Regions from separate parts of the Methylobacterium aquaticum genome, predicted to be linked through region 1. Evidence: riboswitches for the same ligand, from Rfam matches in the RefSeq annotation. Region 1 holds a riboswitch; each other region holds the start of a gene.

The links. A riboswitch is a leader RNA that binds a small molecule or an ion and turns the genes downstream of it on or off. The one in region 1 is predicted to bind thiamine pyrophosphate.
Region 2: another riboswitch for thiamine pyrophosphate. It lies ahead of F1D61_RS28550 (hypothetical protein); the one in region 1 lies ahead of thiC (phosphomethylpyrimidine synthase ThiC).
Region 3: another riboswitch for thiamine pyrophosphate. It lies ahead of thiO (glycine oxidase ThiO); the one in region 1 lies ahead of thiC (phosphomethylpyrimidine synthase ThiC).

Annotation. Positions count from the first base shown of each region.
Region 1 covers NZ_CP043627.1:3,354,659-3,358,768, forward strand. The annotation lists gene F1D61_RS15230 (ATP-binding protein) at 1-265, opposite strand, end outside; gene thiC (phosphomethylpyrimidine synthase ThiC) at 279-2,159, opposite strand; TPP riboswitch at 2,218-2,330, opposite strand; gene F1D61_RS15240 (restriction endonuclease) at 2,482-2,856, shown strand; partial or broken gene F1D61_RS15245 (acyltransferase family protein) at 3,050-4,110, shown strand, end outside.
Region 2 covers NZ_CP043627.1:6,199,287-6,203,396, reverse strand. The annotation lists gene F1D61_RS28560 (ABC transporter ATP-binding protein) at 1-66, opposite strand, end outside; gene F1D61_RS28555 (acyl-CoA reductase) at 56-1,510, opposite strand; gene F1D61_RS28550 (hypothetical protein) at 1,507-2,583, opposite strand; TPP riboswitch at 2,680-2,782, opposite strand; gene F1D61_RS28545 (NADP-dependent malic enzyme) at 3,035-4,110, opposite strand, start outside.
Region 3 covers NZ_CP043627.1:29,137-33,246, reverse strand. The annotation lists gene F1D61_RS00185 (thiazole synthase) at 1-708, opposite strand, end outside; partial or broken gene F1D61_RS00180 (GIY-YIG nuclease family protein) at 971-1,249, opposite strand; gene thiS (sulfur carrier protein ThiS) at 1,489-1,701, opposite strand; gene thiO (glycine oxidase ThiO) at 1,698-2,906, opposite strand; TPP riboswitch at 2,974-3,108, opposite strand; gene F1D61_RS00165 (adenylate/guanylate cyclase domain-containing protein) at 3,150-4,110, opposite strand, start outside.

The DNA.
Region 1 (4,110 bases):
CGATCAGGCTCGCGATCTCGCGGTCGACCGCCGCCGCCTCCACCCGGGCGCGGCCGAGCGCCTCCGCCTCCAGGCGCTCGCGGGCGGCGTCGGCGAACTGCCACAGGACCACGCCGCCGAAGATCAGGATCGGCACGGCGAGGCCGAGGCCGAACACGACGAGGCGGCGCACGATCGAGCCGGGACGCGGGCCTCCCCGCACGGGCAATCCCGGATCGGCGGACGGGGCAGGCCCGGGCGGGGTGGCGGGGGCCTGCATCGGCATCGCGTGGGGGTCCTTACTCGCCGGGTTCGACGTAGAGCCTCCCGCCCTCGCCCAAGAATTCCGCCGATTTTTGGGCCATGCCGGCGATCCGCTCCGCTTCGCTCAGGGGTGTGGCTTCCGCGACCACCCGGGAGGCTTCCTCCATGGCGAGCACGTCGGCGCGCAGGTCCTGGGTGATCTTCATCGAGCAGAATTTCGGGCCGCACATCGAGCAGAAATGCGCGACCTTGTGGGCGTCCTTCGGCAGGGTCTCGTCGTGGTAGGCGCGCGCGGTATCCGGATCGAGGGAGAGGTTGAACTGGTCCTCCCAGCGGAAGTCGAACCGGGCCCGCGACAGGGCGTCGTCCCGCACTTGCGCGGCCGGGTGCCCCTTGGCGAGGTCGGCGGCATGGGCGGCGATCTTGTAGGTGATGACGCCGGTCTTCACGTCGTCGCGGTTCGGCAGGCCGAGATGCTCCTTCGGGGTGACGTAGCAGAGCATCGCGGTGCCGTACCAGCCGATCATCGCCGCGCCGATGCCGGACGTGATGTGGTCGTAGCCCGGCGCCACGTCGGTGGTGAGCGGGCCCAACGTGTAGAACGGCGCCTCGCCGCACTCCCTGAGCTGCTTGTCCATGTTGACCTTGATCTTGTGCATCGGCACGTGGCCGGGGCCCTCGATCATCACCTGGCAGCCCTTGGCGTGGGCGATCTTGGTGAGTGCGCCCAGGGTCTCCAGCTCGGCGAACTGCGCCGCGTCGTTGGCATCCGCGATCGAGCCCGGGCGCAGGCCGTCGCCGAGCGAGAACGAGACGTCGTACGCGCGGCAGATGTCGCAGATCTCCTCGAAGCGCTCGTAGAGGAACGATTCCCGGTGCCCGGCGAGGCACCAGCGCGCCATGATCGAGCCGCCGCGCGAGACGATGCCGGTGACCCGCCGTGCGGTGAGCGGCACGTGGGCGAGGCGCACGCCGGCATGGATGGTGAAGTAATCCACCCCCTGCTCGGCCTGCTCGATCAGCGTGTCCTTGAACACCGCCCAGTCGAGCTTGAGCGGATCGCCGCCGACCTTCTCCAGCGCCTGGTAGATCGGCACCGTGCCGATCGGGACCGGCGCGTTGCGCAGGATCCAGCCGCGGATGTTGTGGATGTTGCGGCCCGTCGAGAGGTCCATGACGGTGTCGGCGCCCCAGCGGATCGCCCAGACCATCTTCTCGACCTCGTCGGCGGCCGAGGAGGTGACGGCCGAGTTGCCGATATTGGCGTTGATCTTGACGAGGAAGTTGCGGCCGATCGCCATCGGCTCCAACTCGGTGTGATTGATGTTGGCCGGGATGATCGCCCGCCCGCGCGCCACCTCCTCGCGCACGAAGTCGGGGGTGATGAAGGGCGGGATCGCCGCGCCGAAGCTCTCGCCGTCGGCGAGCTTGCCCTCGGCGCCGGCCAGCATCGCCTCGCGGCACAGGTTCTCGCGGTGGGCGACGTAGATCATCTCCTCGGTGACGATCCCGGCCCGCGCGAACTCGTACTGGGTCACGGGTTGGCCGGCCTCGCCCCGGCGCACGGTGCGGGCGGCCGGGCACGGCGCCACCAGTCTGTCCTCGGGCACGAAGCCGTTATCCTCCGGCCTCACCGCCCGGGGCGCGACCGCCGCATAGCCGCGGGTCTCGATCCAGGGGGCGCGGATCTCCGGCAGGCCGGCTCGCAGGTCGATGCGGGCGCCCGTCTCGGTATAGGGGCCGGAGGGATCGTAGACCCGCACGGGCGCCTCGCCCGGATCGGTCAGGACGATCTCCCGATAGGGAATCCGCAAGTCGGAGCGGTCCCTCGGCGACGCATAGGCCTTCGCCGAGCCGGTGATCGGCCCGGTGGTGACGCTGTGCGGAAGGTCTTTGGCGAGGATCGGTGCGTTCATGGATCTCTCCCGGGGAGACGATCCGGCCTCGGGGCGCGAGGACGCACGGGTCACGTCGATCATGGCAGGTTCCCGTCCCTCCGCCGGTACGAACCGGATCAGGTTCAAGGGTCAGGACGCACGATCGTCCAATCTCAGCCCCTGTCGGCGGGGGCTCCCCTCGGTAACGGCGCCACTGTCCGGCGACGGGTCGGGTTTGTCAATCGCGGGTCGCGGAACGCTGCGGCATCCAGGCCGTCGCGCCGATGGTCGCGCCGCCTTGTCCCCCGCCCGCCCGGCGCCCCAGATACCGTGAGATGTCCCCGTCTTTCAGGAGCCTGCCTTGGGACGCCGTGATCGGCTCTGGCGCGACGACGACCCCTCCACCCATGCCTACACGACCCCGAAGGTCGTGATCTGCCCGCTCTGCGAGCGGCCGATCCCGCCCGGTGCCCGCCAGAGCCGGCACCATCTGACGCCGAAGCTGAAGGGCGGTACCCATGGCGAGACGGTGCAGCTGCACCAGATCTGCCACTCGGCGATCCATGCCCGCCACAGCGAGGCCGAGCTGGCGCGCCGGCTCAGCGACGTCGAGAGCCTGCGGGCCGAGCCGGAGATCGCCCGCTTCCTCGCCTGGGTCCGCGGCAAGCCGGACGATTTCCACACCGCGACGCGGATGACCCGGACGCGGCGGGAGACCAGGCGGAGCTTTCGATAGGGCGGCCGTAGTCGTCGGCGGGATGGTGAATCCATCCTGGCCGATTTCCGCACGATTCGACCGGCCGCCCCGGCTCCGATCTTTACGTCTGCCTGCGAGGCTCGGGGCATCCTCGTGGAGACGCCCGATGTCCGCCCGCCCCAACACCGAACCCGCCCTCTCGGTCCGGCCGGACGATCCAGTCAGCCCGCCGCTGCGCCCGCGCGCCGCGCCGGAGGCGGGGCGCCTCGCCTGGGTCGACGTCGCCAAGGGCATCTGCATCATCCTGGTGGTGATGATGCACTCCACCCTCGGAGTCGGCGAGGCGATGGGGGGCGAGGGCTTCATGCACCACGTCGTCGAGTTCGCCAAACCGTTCCGGATCCCCGACTTCTTCCTCCTGTCGGGCCTGTTCGTTGGCCGCGTCGTCGATCGCGACTGGCGGCTCTTCTCCGACCGGCGCATCGTCCACTTCGCCTATTTCTACCTGCTGTGGATGGTACTCCAGTCGGCGGTGAAGTACGGCCAGATCACCGAGGGGGCGGGCCCGGGGGCGTTCCTCGCCCATCTCGCCCACGGCCTGATCGAGCCGTACTCGACCCTCTGGTTCATCTACCTGCTGGCGGTGTTCTCCATCGCCGTGAAGCTGCTGCGCCGGGTGCCCGGCCCGGTGCTGCTGATCGGCGCCGCCCTGCTGCAACTGGCGCCTATCCATACCGGCTCGACCCTGATCGACGAGTTCTGCGATCGCTTCGTCTACTTCGTCGCCGGCTACCTGTTCGCGGCCCGGATCTTCGCCCTCGCCGACAGGGTGCGGGCGCGGAGCGGCCTCGCGCTCCTCGGGCTCGCCGCCTGGGCCCTGGTCGAGGGCGTCCTCGTCGTCACGCCGTCCGGCTTCCCCTCCCACCCGAACCTCGCGAGCCTGCCCGGCGTGAGCCTGGTGCTGGGGCGGCCGGCGCGCTCGCCATCGTGTGCGCGGCGGCGTTGCTGACCCGGGCCGGCGGTCCGGTCACGGCGATGCTCCGGGCCTGCGGCGAGCGCTCGATCGTGATCTACCTCGCCTTCTTCCTGCCGATGGCGGCCCTGCGCATTGTGCTGGTGAAGAGCGGGGTCATCACGGATGTCGGCCTCGTATCGCTCCTCGTGACCCTGGCCGCGGTGGCCGTGCCCCTCGGGATCGAGCGGCTGGTCCGCCATACCCCGGCCCGGTTCCTGTTCCGCCGGCCCGCCGCCTGCCACCTCGTCGGCGAGGAGCGCCCCGCCGCGACCCCGCCG
Region 2 (4,110 bases), 2.8 Mb from region 1:
CTCGGCTTCGTCGCCGGGGAAGCGGTAGCGGACGCCGTCGAGGGCGAGATGGGCGTCAATCGGCATAGGGCGCAAAGCCTTCCGCCGCGGCCTCGGCGCCGGCCTCGATTTCCGTCATCGTCACGAGGTCGAGCAGGCTGAAGCGGCCGTCATGGTGCCAGCCGGCCTCCGGCGCGGTCATGCGGCCGATGGCCGAGATCCGGGTGACGCCGATGCCGGCCAGGTCGTCGGCGAGCGCCATGAGCCGCGCCGGGGCGGCGGCGATCCCGGCGGTCTGGAGATGGACGCGATGGGGCGCGACCAGGGCCGGCACCTCCGCCAGATCGTCGACCGCGACGACCGCCACGCTGCGGTTGAGGCCCGACGGGCTCAAAGCCACCGCGGCATCGAGCAGGACGACGCTCCACGGATCGGCGGGATCGCCGAGCAGCGTCGCACCCCCATCGAGGGCCCGCATCTCGTGGGCGCTGCGCCAGGCCGCGATGGCTGCCCCCTCGCCCGGGTCGAGCCGCCGGCGCGGATGGCGGCTCGCGACAGCGGCGAGTTCGTGGGCGAGGTGGCGGGCGAATTCGTGCGGCGCGACCGAGCCGCCGCGCTCGACGAACAGCATCTGCGGCGCGTAGCAGCCCTGCTGCTCGTAGCGGACGACATCCTGGGCGGCGAGGCGGGCGAGCGGCCCGGCGCGCCGGCTGTCCAGGGCCTCCCGGGCGATCATGGCAAAGCCGATGCGGTGGCCGTGGGGCAGGAACCGGGTGGTGACCGGGACTTTCGCGCGGAGCGCCGCCAGGGTGTCGTTGCCGCCATACGCCATGACGCACTCGGCTTGGGTGAGGAACACCGCCTCCGACCCGCCTTCTCCGCCCTTCCACCAAGTGATGGCGAGGCATTCGCCGAGTTCCGCATCGGCCTCGGCGATCAGTTGCGCGAACCAGCCGGCGGTCAGCGGCTCGGCGGAGGCGAGCTTGCCGACCGTGCCGGCCTTGACCAGCAATCCCGAGACGAGGCTCCACAGCGGCAGGGCCGGGACGTTGCCGGCCCAGACATGCAGCAGCAGGTCCGGCCCCCGCGCCCGCACCAGCCCGCCCTTCACCGCCGGCTGGAAGCCGTCGAGCACGCCCGGATTGGAAAAATCCTCGGCGAGGAAGCGCAGCAGCTGCGGCCGCCGGAAGGTCTTCAGATAGCTCGTCAGGCCGAGCCGCACCGTCTCGCGGTCGTAGCCGGTGACGACCGGCAGCAGCGCCTCGGCCTTGCGGCGCAGCGGATGGGTCCGGTCAAGCAGGCAGGCGCTCGCCCGGTCGATCGCCGCGACGATCCGGCCCGTCTCCATCCGCCGCAAGGTCTCGCGGGCGCGGGTGCGGACATGGCGGCACAGGGCCTCGGCCTGATCCCCGGTCAGGTCCGGCAGCGCCACCGCGACGGTCTCGCCCCAGGCCCGATGCTCGACGACGCGCCGGCCGATCGATTCGGGGCCGAGCCCCGGCAGGTATCCGGCCTCCTCGAGCGGGCTCATCCCTGCGCGGCGGCCAGGAACTCGGCCACCGCGACCGAGCAGCCGCGCGACGCCGATCCCTCGACCCGGCCGAGCAGCCGGAAGCCGCCCGGTACGATCACGCCGGCATCCTCGGTGAGGATCGCCGAGACGGAATTGAAGTGAGCGAGATCGTGGTGGACCAGCACGCCGGTCTCGCCCTCGGGGACATCGATGCCGGTGAGCGGATCGACGACGCGGCTGCGGATCCAGTGCGGGCCGGACTTCACCGGCGGACAGATTGCGTTGCCGTCGTCGTAGAACTGGGTACTCAGCTCGGTCATGCCGTACATGTTGAGGCAGGAATCGCGCGGCACGCCGAAGCTTGCCGAGAGCCCGTCATAGAAGGCGTCCGGCTCGATCTCACGCGACTGGCCCTTGAAGCCGCCGGTATCGAACAGGAAGCTTCCCGGCGGCAGGGCGAAGCGGCGGCCTCGCTCCTTCAGCGCGTCCATCACCGGCACGAAGGCGTAGGTGGCTCCCAGAAGGGCATAGGGCTCGCCCGAGGCTTCGGCCTGCGCCAAAGCCGCCAGCAGCGCATCGAGGTCGAGGCCGTTCGGCCCGACGAAGACCGCGCTGTCCGACGTGCCGAAATGGTCCTTGGCCAGCGCCAGGTAATGGGCCAGCGAGGAGTTCGGCAAAGCCGCCTCGTCCGGAAACAGGATTCCCATCCGGATCCTGTCCCGCCCGCGCATGATCCGGGCGGCGAAACCCGCCAGCATCGAGGCGTCGTAGACCGCGAGCGTCGGGTGATAGCTGCGGCCGCGCCCGCTCCCGGTCGTGCCGCTCGTCATGAACACCCGCGCGGCCGCGTCGGGCGGACGGCAGCTCAAGGTCAGGTCCTTGAACGCCTTGATCGGTACCGCCGGGATGTCGCGCCAGCGCCGCACGGCGAGCGGCGTGCGCCCGCGCTGTTGCGCGAAGCGGCGATACGGCGCGTTATGGGTGAACTGATAGGCGAAGAGCCGCAGCGCCAGCGCCTCGAACTCCGCCTCGCTCGCGCCCGGCTGTCCGATGAAGTCGAGCAGGGCCTCGACGATCTCCGCTTGCGACATCACGGCCACCTCGCGCCCATTCCGGGCGAAGGCCAGACCGAGCGGAGATCATGCGCGAAAAGACGGAGCGATCGGCCCCAGGCCGCGCCGGTCCCGCATCCCTACGCCGGCATGACCCGGATCAGGTTCATAGGGTCACCGCGGTGCCCGGACGGGTCCGGACCGGCGGAATCTCAGCCTCCTCGCGAGGCTCCCCTGGGAGCGGGGAAGAGTGGGGGTGTGGGGGCGGGTGTCAAGTTGCGATGCGACCCAGGCGCCAGGGCGATCCCTCGCGGCCACGCCGCCCTCCTGGGGTCGGCGTCTGGATCCTGAAGATCGCAAACCACCCCGTCATTCCGGGCTCCGCTGCACGGCTCCGGAATGACGAGGGGAATGTCGAGGCGGCCGATTCGATCGAACGGGCTTTCAGGCCGGGTCGCGAATCGGGGGAACGGAGGGATGGGCCCGCCGGTCAGCCGCCGATATTGTAGGCCGCCAGCGCCGCCATGTTGACGATGTCGGAATCGGTCGCGCCGAGCGGGACGATCTGCACCGCCTTGTCGAGGCCGACGATCAGCGGCCCGAGCACCTGGGCGCCGCCGAGTTCCTGCAGCATCTTGGTGGAGATCGCCGCCGAGTGGAAGGCCGGCATCACCAGCACGTTGGCCGGCTGCTTGAGGCGGCTGAACGGGTACTGGGCGAGCAGGTCCTTGTTCAGCGCGACATCGGCCGACATCTCGCCGTCATACTCGAAATCGACCCGCATCCCGTCGAGGATGCGCACCGCCTCCTGCACCTTCTCGGCGCGCTCGGCCTTGGGGAAGCCGAAGGTCGAGAACGACAGCATCGCCACCCGCGGCTCGTAGCCGAGGCGCCGCGCCACGCCCGCCGCCTCAATGGCGATGCCGGCGAGTTCCTCGGCACTCGGCATCTCGTGGATCGCGGTGTCGGCCACCAGCACCACCCGGCCGCGGGCGAGGCAGAGCGAGACGCCGATCACCCGGTGGCCGGGCTTGTGGTCGATGACCCGGCGCACGTCCTCGAGCGCGATCGAGTAGTTGCGGGTGGTGCCGGTCACCATCGCGTCGGCGTCGCCGAGGGCCACCATCGAGGCGGCGAAGTGGTTGCGGTCCTGGTTGATCAGGCGCTGGCAGTCGCGGAACAGGTAGCCCTTGCGCTGCATCCTCGCGTAGAGGAACTGCGCGTAGACGCTGTTGCGGTCGGACTTCGCGGCGTTGTGGATCTCGATGTTGTCGCGGCCGGCGAGATCGATGCCGGCGGCCTCGGCATTGGCCATCACCCGGTCCTCGCGGCCGACCAGGATCGCGGTGCCGAGACCCTGGTTGACGAAGGAGATCGCGGCGCGGATCACCACCTCCTCCTCGCCCTCGGCGAAGACGACGCGCTTGGGGTACTTGCGCACCCGCTCGAACACCCGGTTCAGCGTGCCGGCGACGGGATCGCGCCGGGCCGAGAGCTGGGCCCGGTAGCGGTCCATGTTGTCGATGGGCTTGCGGGCGACCCCGGTCTCCATCGCGGCCTTCGCCA
Region 3 (4,110 bases), 3.3 Mb from region 1:
ATGCGCGAGGCGCCCGGCCTCGACGGCGTGGCGCATGGCGCGGGCCATCCGCACCGGATCGTCGGCCTTGGCGACGGCGGTGTTGAGGAGCACCGCGGCGGCTCCCAGTTCCATCGCGATCACCGCGTCGGAGGCGGTGCCGATGCCGGCATCCACGATCACCGGCACCGGCGAGCGCCGGCAGATCAGTTCGAGGTTCGCCGGATTGGCCACCCCCATGCCCGACCCGATCAGCGAGCCCATCGGCATCACCGCGGCGGCGCCGAGATCGGCGAGCCGGCTGCACACGACGGGATCGTCGTTGCAATAGGGCAGCACCGTGAAGCCGGAATCGACCAGCTGGCGGGTGGCCTCGATCGTCTCGGCGACGTCGGGATACAGCGTCTCGCGGTCGCCGATCACCTCGACCTTGATCCAGTGGGTGCCGAGCGCCTCGCGCGCCAGCTCCGCCGTCATCACGGCGTCGCGGGCGGTCTCGCAGCCGGCGGTATTGGGCAGGAAGCGTGCCCCTTTGAGCCGCGCCACCGTGTCCGAGCCATGGCCGTGGAGCGAGATGCGGCGGATCGAGACCGTCACCACCTCGGCCGCGCTCGCCCGCACCGCCTCGCTCATGATGGCTTGCGTCGGGTAGCCGGCGGTGCCGATGAGGAGGCGCGAGGACAGGGTGGTGCCGGCGATGACGAAGGGATCGTCGGGGGTGTCGGTCATGGGGTTTCTCCGGATTTCATAGATAGTTCGTACGAGCGTTTCGCCGATGTCCCACCCACGACCTCATCCTGAGGTGCGAGTGAAACGAGCCTCGAAGGAGGGCTCCAGGGATCGCAGTGCCTTCTGGAGCCCTCCTTCGAGGCTCGCATGCGCTAGCACCTCAGGATGAGGTTGGAGGGTGGGAATCACCAACAACGTCGAGCGTTGTCGGCAACTCCTGATGACCAATCGCACCTAAATCTGACTTATTCTGCACGCAGTTCCGTCTGGCCAAGTGCTTGAGGCGGTCCCAGTCACTTTGGATCAGCGCTTCCTTCTTGGCGCGGCTCCAGCCTTTGATGCGCCGTTCCATCGCGATCGCGTCCGTGATGCGCTCGAACATTTCAGCATAGACGAGTGTCACGGGCCGGCGCTCGCGCGTGTAGCCGGGATAGGTGCCGGCCTAGTGCTCGCCTAGGCGCTTGTCGAGGGTCTCACCGCGTGCCGAGCCGACGTAGTAACTCTCGTCGACGCATCGCAGGATGTAGACGAAGGCGTTCATGAAGAGATGTCTCCGCCTGCTGATTCCTAGCAACGGATACCTGATCTCCGACCCACCACCTCATCCTGAGGTGCCGCGTAGCGGCCTCGAAGGAGGGCTCCAGAAATCTCCGAGCCAGCTGGAGCCCTCCTTCGAGGTCAGTCGATCTTCGATCGACTGACACCTCAGGATGAGGTCGAGGGTGGGATGAAGAAAGCACCGGTGATGCAGCGCGACCCCATCGCACGATCTCGCAACCGCTACCCTCCCTGCATCGCCCGCACGATCTCGACGCGGTCGCCCTCCTCGAGCGCCGTGCCGGCCCAGTCGCGCTGGCGCACCACCGCGCCGTTCAGCGCGATGGCGAAGCCTTGCGGGCCGCTCAAGTCGAGGTCGGCGGTCTCGGCGCGCCAAAGGGCGTCGAGGGTGGCGGCCTCGCTCTCGCGGGGCTCGCCGTTGACGAGGAGCTTCATGCGGGGACTCCGGAAACACGGGCGAACCGGGACAGGCCAAAGGGCGCGGCCACCGGCAGCGTCTCGCCGCGCAGGATCAGGGTGGAGACGGCTTCGGCGGTGACGGGCGCCAGCAGGTAGCCGTTGCGGTGATGGCCGGCGGCCAGCACGAGGCCGGGCAGGGCCTCGCCGAGGATCGGGGCGTCGTCGTCGGAGGTCGGGCGAAAGCCGCTCCAGACCCCCGACACCCGCATCTCCTCCACCCCCGGCAAGGCGCGCCGGGCGCCCTCCAGCAGGGCGAAGACGCCGCCGGCGGTGAGGTGGGGATCGAAGCCCGTCTCCTCCACGGTGGCGCCGACGATGAGCGAGCCGTCGCCCTTCGGGGCCATGTGGACCTGCTCGGTCCAGACCACGTGCGAGAGGGAGCCGCTGCGCGGCGTCATCTGGAGCGCCATCGACTGGCCCTTCAACGGGCGCACCGGGAGCGCGAGGTCCGGCACCAGGTTCCCCTCCCCGGCCCAGGCGCCGGAGGCCAGCACCACCGTGCCGGCCCGCACCGTGCCCGCCGTGGTCTCGATGCCGGTGACCCGGCCGGCCTCGCGGGTGAGCGCGGTGACGGCGGTCTCCTCGATCAGCCGGCCGCCGGCCGCGCGGAAGGCCAAGCGCAGGGCCGCCATCACCCGGGCCGGATCGACCTGGTGGTCGTCGGGGCAGAACAGGCCCGCGGTGACGGTGGGGCGCAGGCCGGGCTCGCGGGCGCGCACCGCCGGTCCGGACAGCCACTCGACGGCGAGATGATCGCGGCGCTGCAGCTCGTGGCGGAAGCGCAGGCGCTCGACCTCGTCGCGGCCGAGCGCGATCACGAGGGTACCCTCGCGGCGGTAATCGATGGTGAGGCCGGATTCGGCTTCGAGTTCGTCGCGAAACCGGTGCCAGAGGCGCTGGCTCTCGAGGCAGAGCGGCGACAGGGCCTCGCCCCCGGGCTCGTGCTCGGCGGCCGCCGCCAGCATGCCGGTGGCGGCGAGACTCGCGCCGTCGCCGGCTCGTCCGCGCTCGATCACCGCGACGGCGAGACCGGCCCGCGCCAGGCGCCACGCGATCGACAGGCCGATCAGCCCGGCGCCGATCACCGCCGCATCGACCGGACCTTCGGCGCGCTCCGGCAAGCGGTCTCTGTCTGGGATCTCGGACGGTCCGCCTCGCCGTCCGATCGTCTGCGCGTGCACCCTCGTCTCCACGGTGGCCCGAAGAGAGTGGACGGCGCCCGATTGCCGGATGATGCGCGCTCGGATCCTGGCGGACCCTGTCCAATCCCTACGCCGGTATGAGCCGGATCAGGTTCGAAGGATTTCCGCGCCGACCGAAAAGCCGAAGGCTCTTGGTCCAGCGGTGTCTCAGCCCCTTGCCGGGGATCTCCCTGGAACGGCCGGAATGTGGCGAGCCGGCTCGCCTTCGTCAACCGCCTTCGGTCAACCGCCTTTGCCCGGACGATAGATCGCCATCTCCTCGGCGATGCCGTCGAGGGGATGGGTGCCGAGCAGTTCGGGGTCGCCCCACAGGAAGTCGACGAAGGGCTTCGACATCAGGAGCGGCTCGGACAGGACCTTGTTGAGCTTGGCCAGGCGACTGGCGAGGTTCACGTCGCGGCCGATCACCGTGAAATCGAGGCGCGCGCCGGAGCCGACATTGCCGTAGGCCGCCTCGCCGTGATGGAGCGCGATGCCGATCTCGATGCGGGTGGGGAATCGCCCGGCGCGGTTGGCCTCGTCGACCCGGCGGAGCGCGGCCTGCGCCGCCGAGAGCGCGCCCTGCGCCGCGCCGCCGAGATCGTCGCCGCTCTCGCGAAAGATCGCGAGCAGGCCGTCGCCCATGTATTTCAGCACCTCGCCGCCCTCGCTCTCGATCGGCGGCACCAGGCAGTCGAAATAGGTGTTCAGCAATTCCACCGAGGCCTCCGGGGTGAGCGCGTCGGTGAGGTGGGTGTAGCCGCGCATGTCGGCGAACAGGATCGCCGAGCGGATCCGCTCGACCTGGCCGCGGCGGATGAAGCCGGCCAGGATCGCCTGGTGCGGCCCGTCGCCGACATAGACCCTGAGCACGTGGTCGAGACGGGCGTTGAGGCCGCGCATCTCCATCACCGCCGACAGGGTCGGGATGATGAAGCGCAGGATGGCGAGGTCGTCGTCGCCGAACCCGCGCGGATCCCGGGTCGCGAAGGTGACGCCGTTCTTGGTGCCGTTGGTGAAGAACAGCGGTACGGTGATGTAATGGGTGTACCCCGCCGCCTTCAATTCCGGAATGATGCTGTAGCGATCGTCCGGGGTCTCGCGCAGGTCGAGGATCAGCCACTCGCCGGTGCCGTAGACATGGGCGAAGGGGCTGCGGGCCAGCGCCTGCTCGGTGACCTCGCCATGCGGGAAGAGGCGGAAG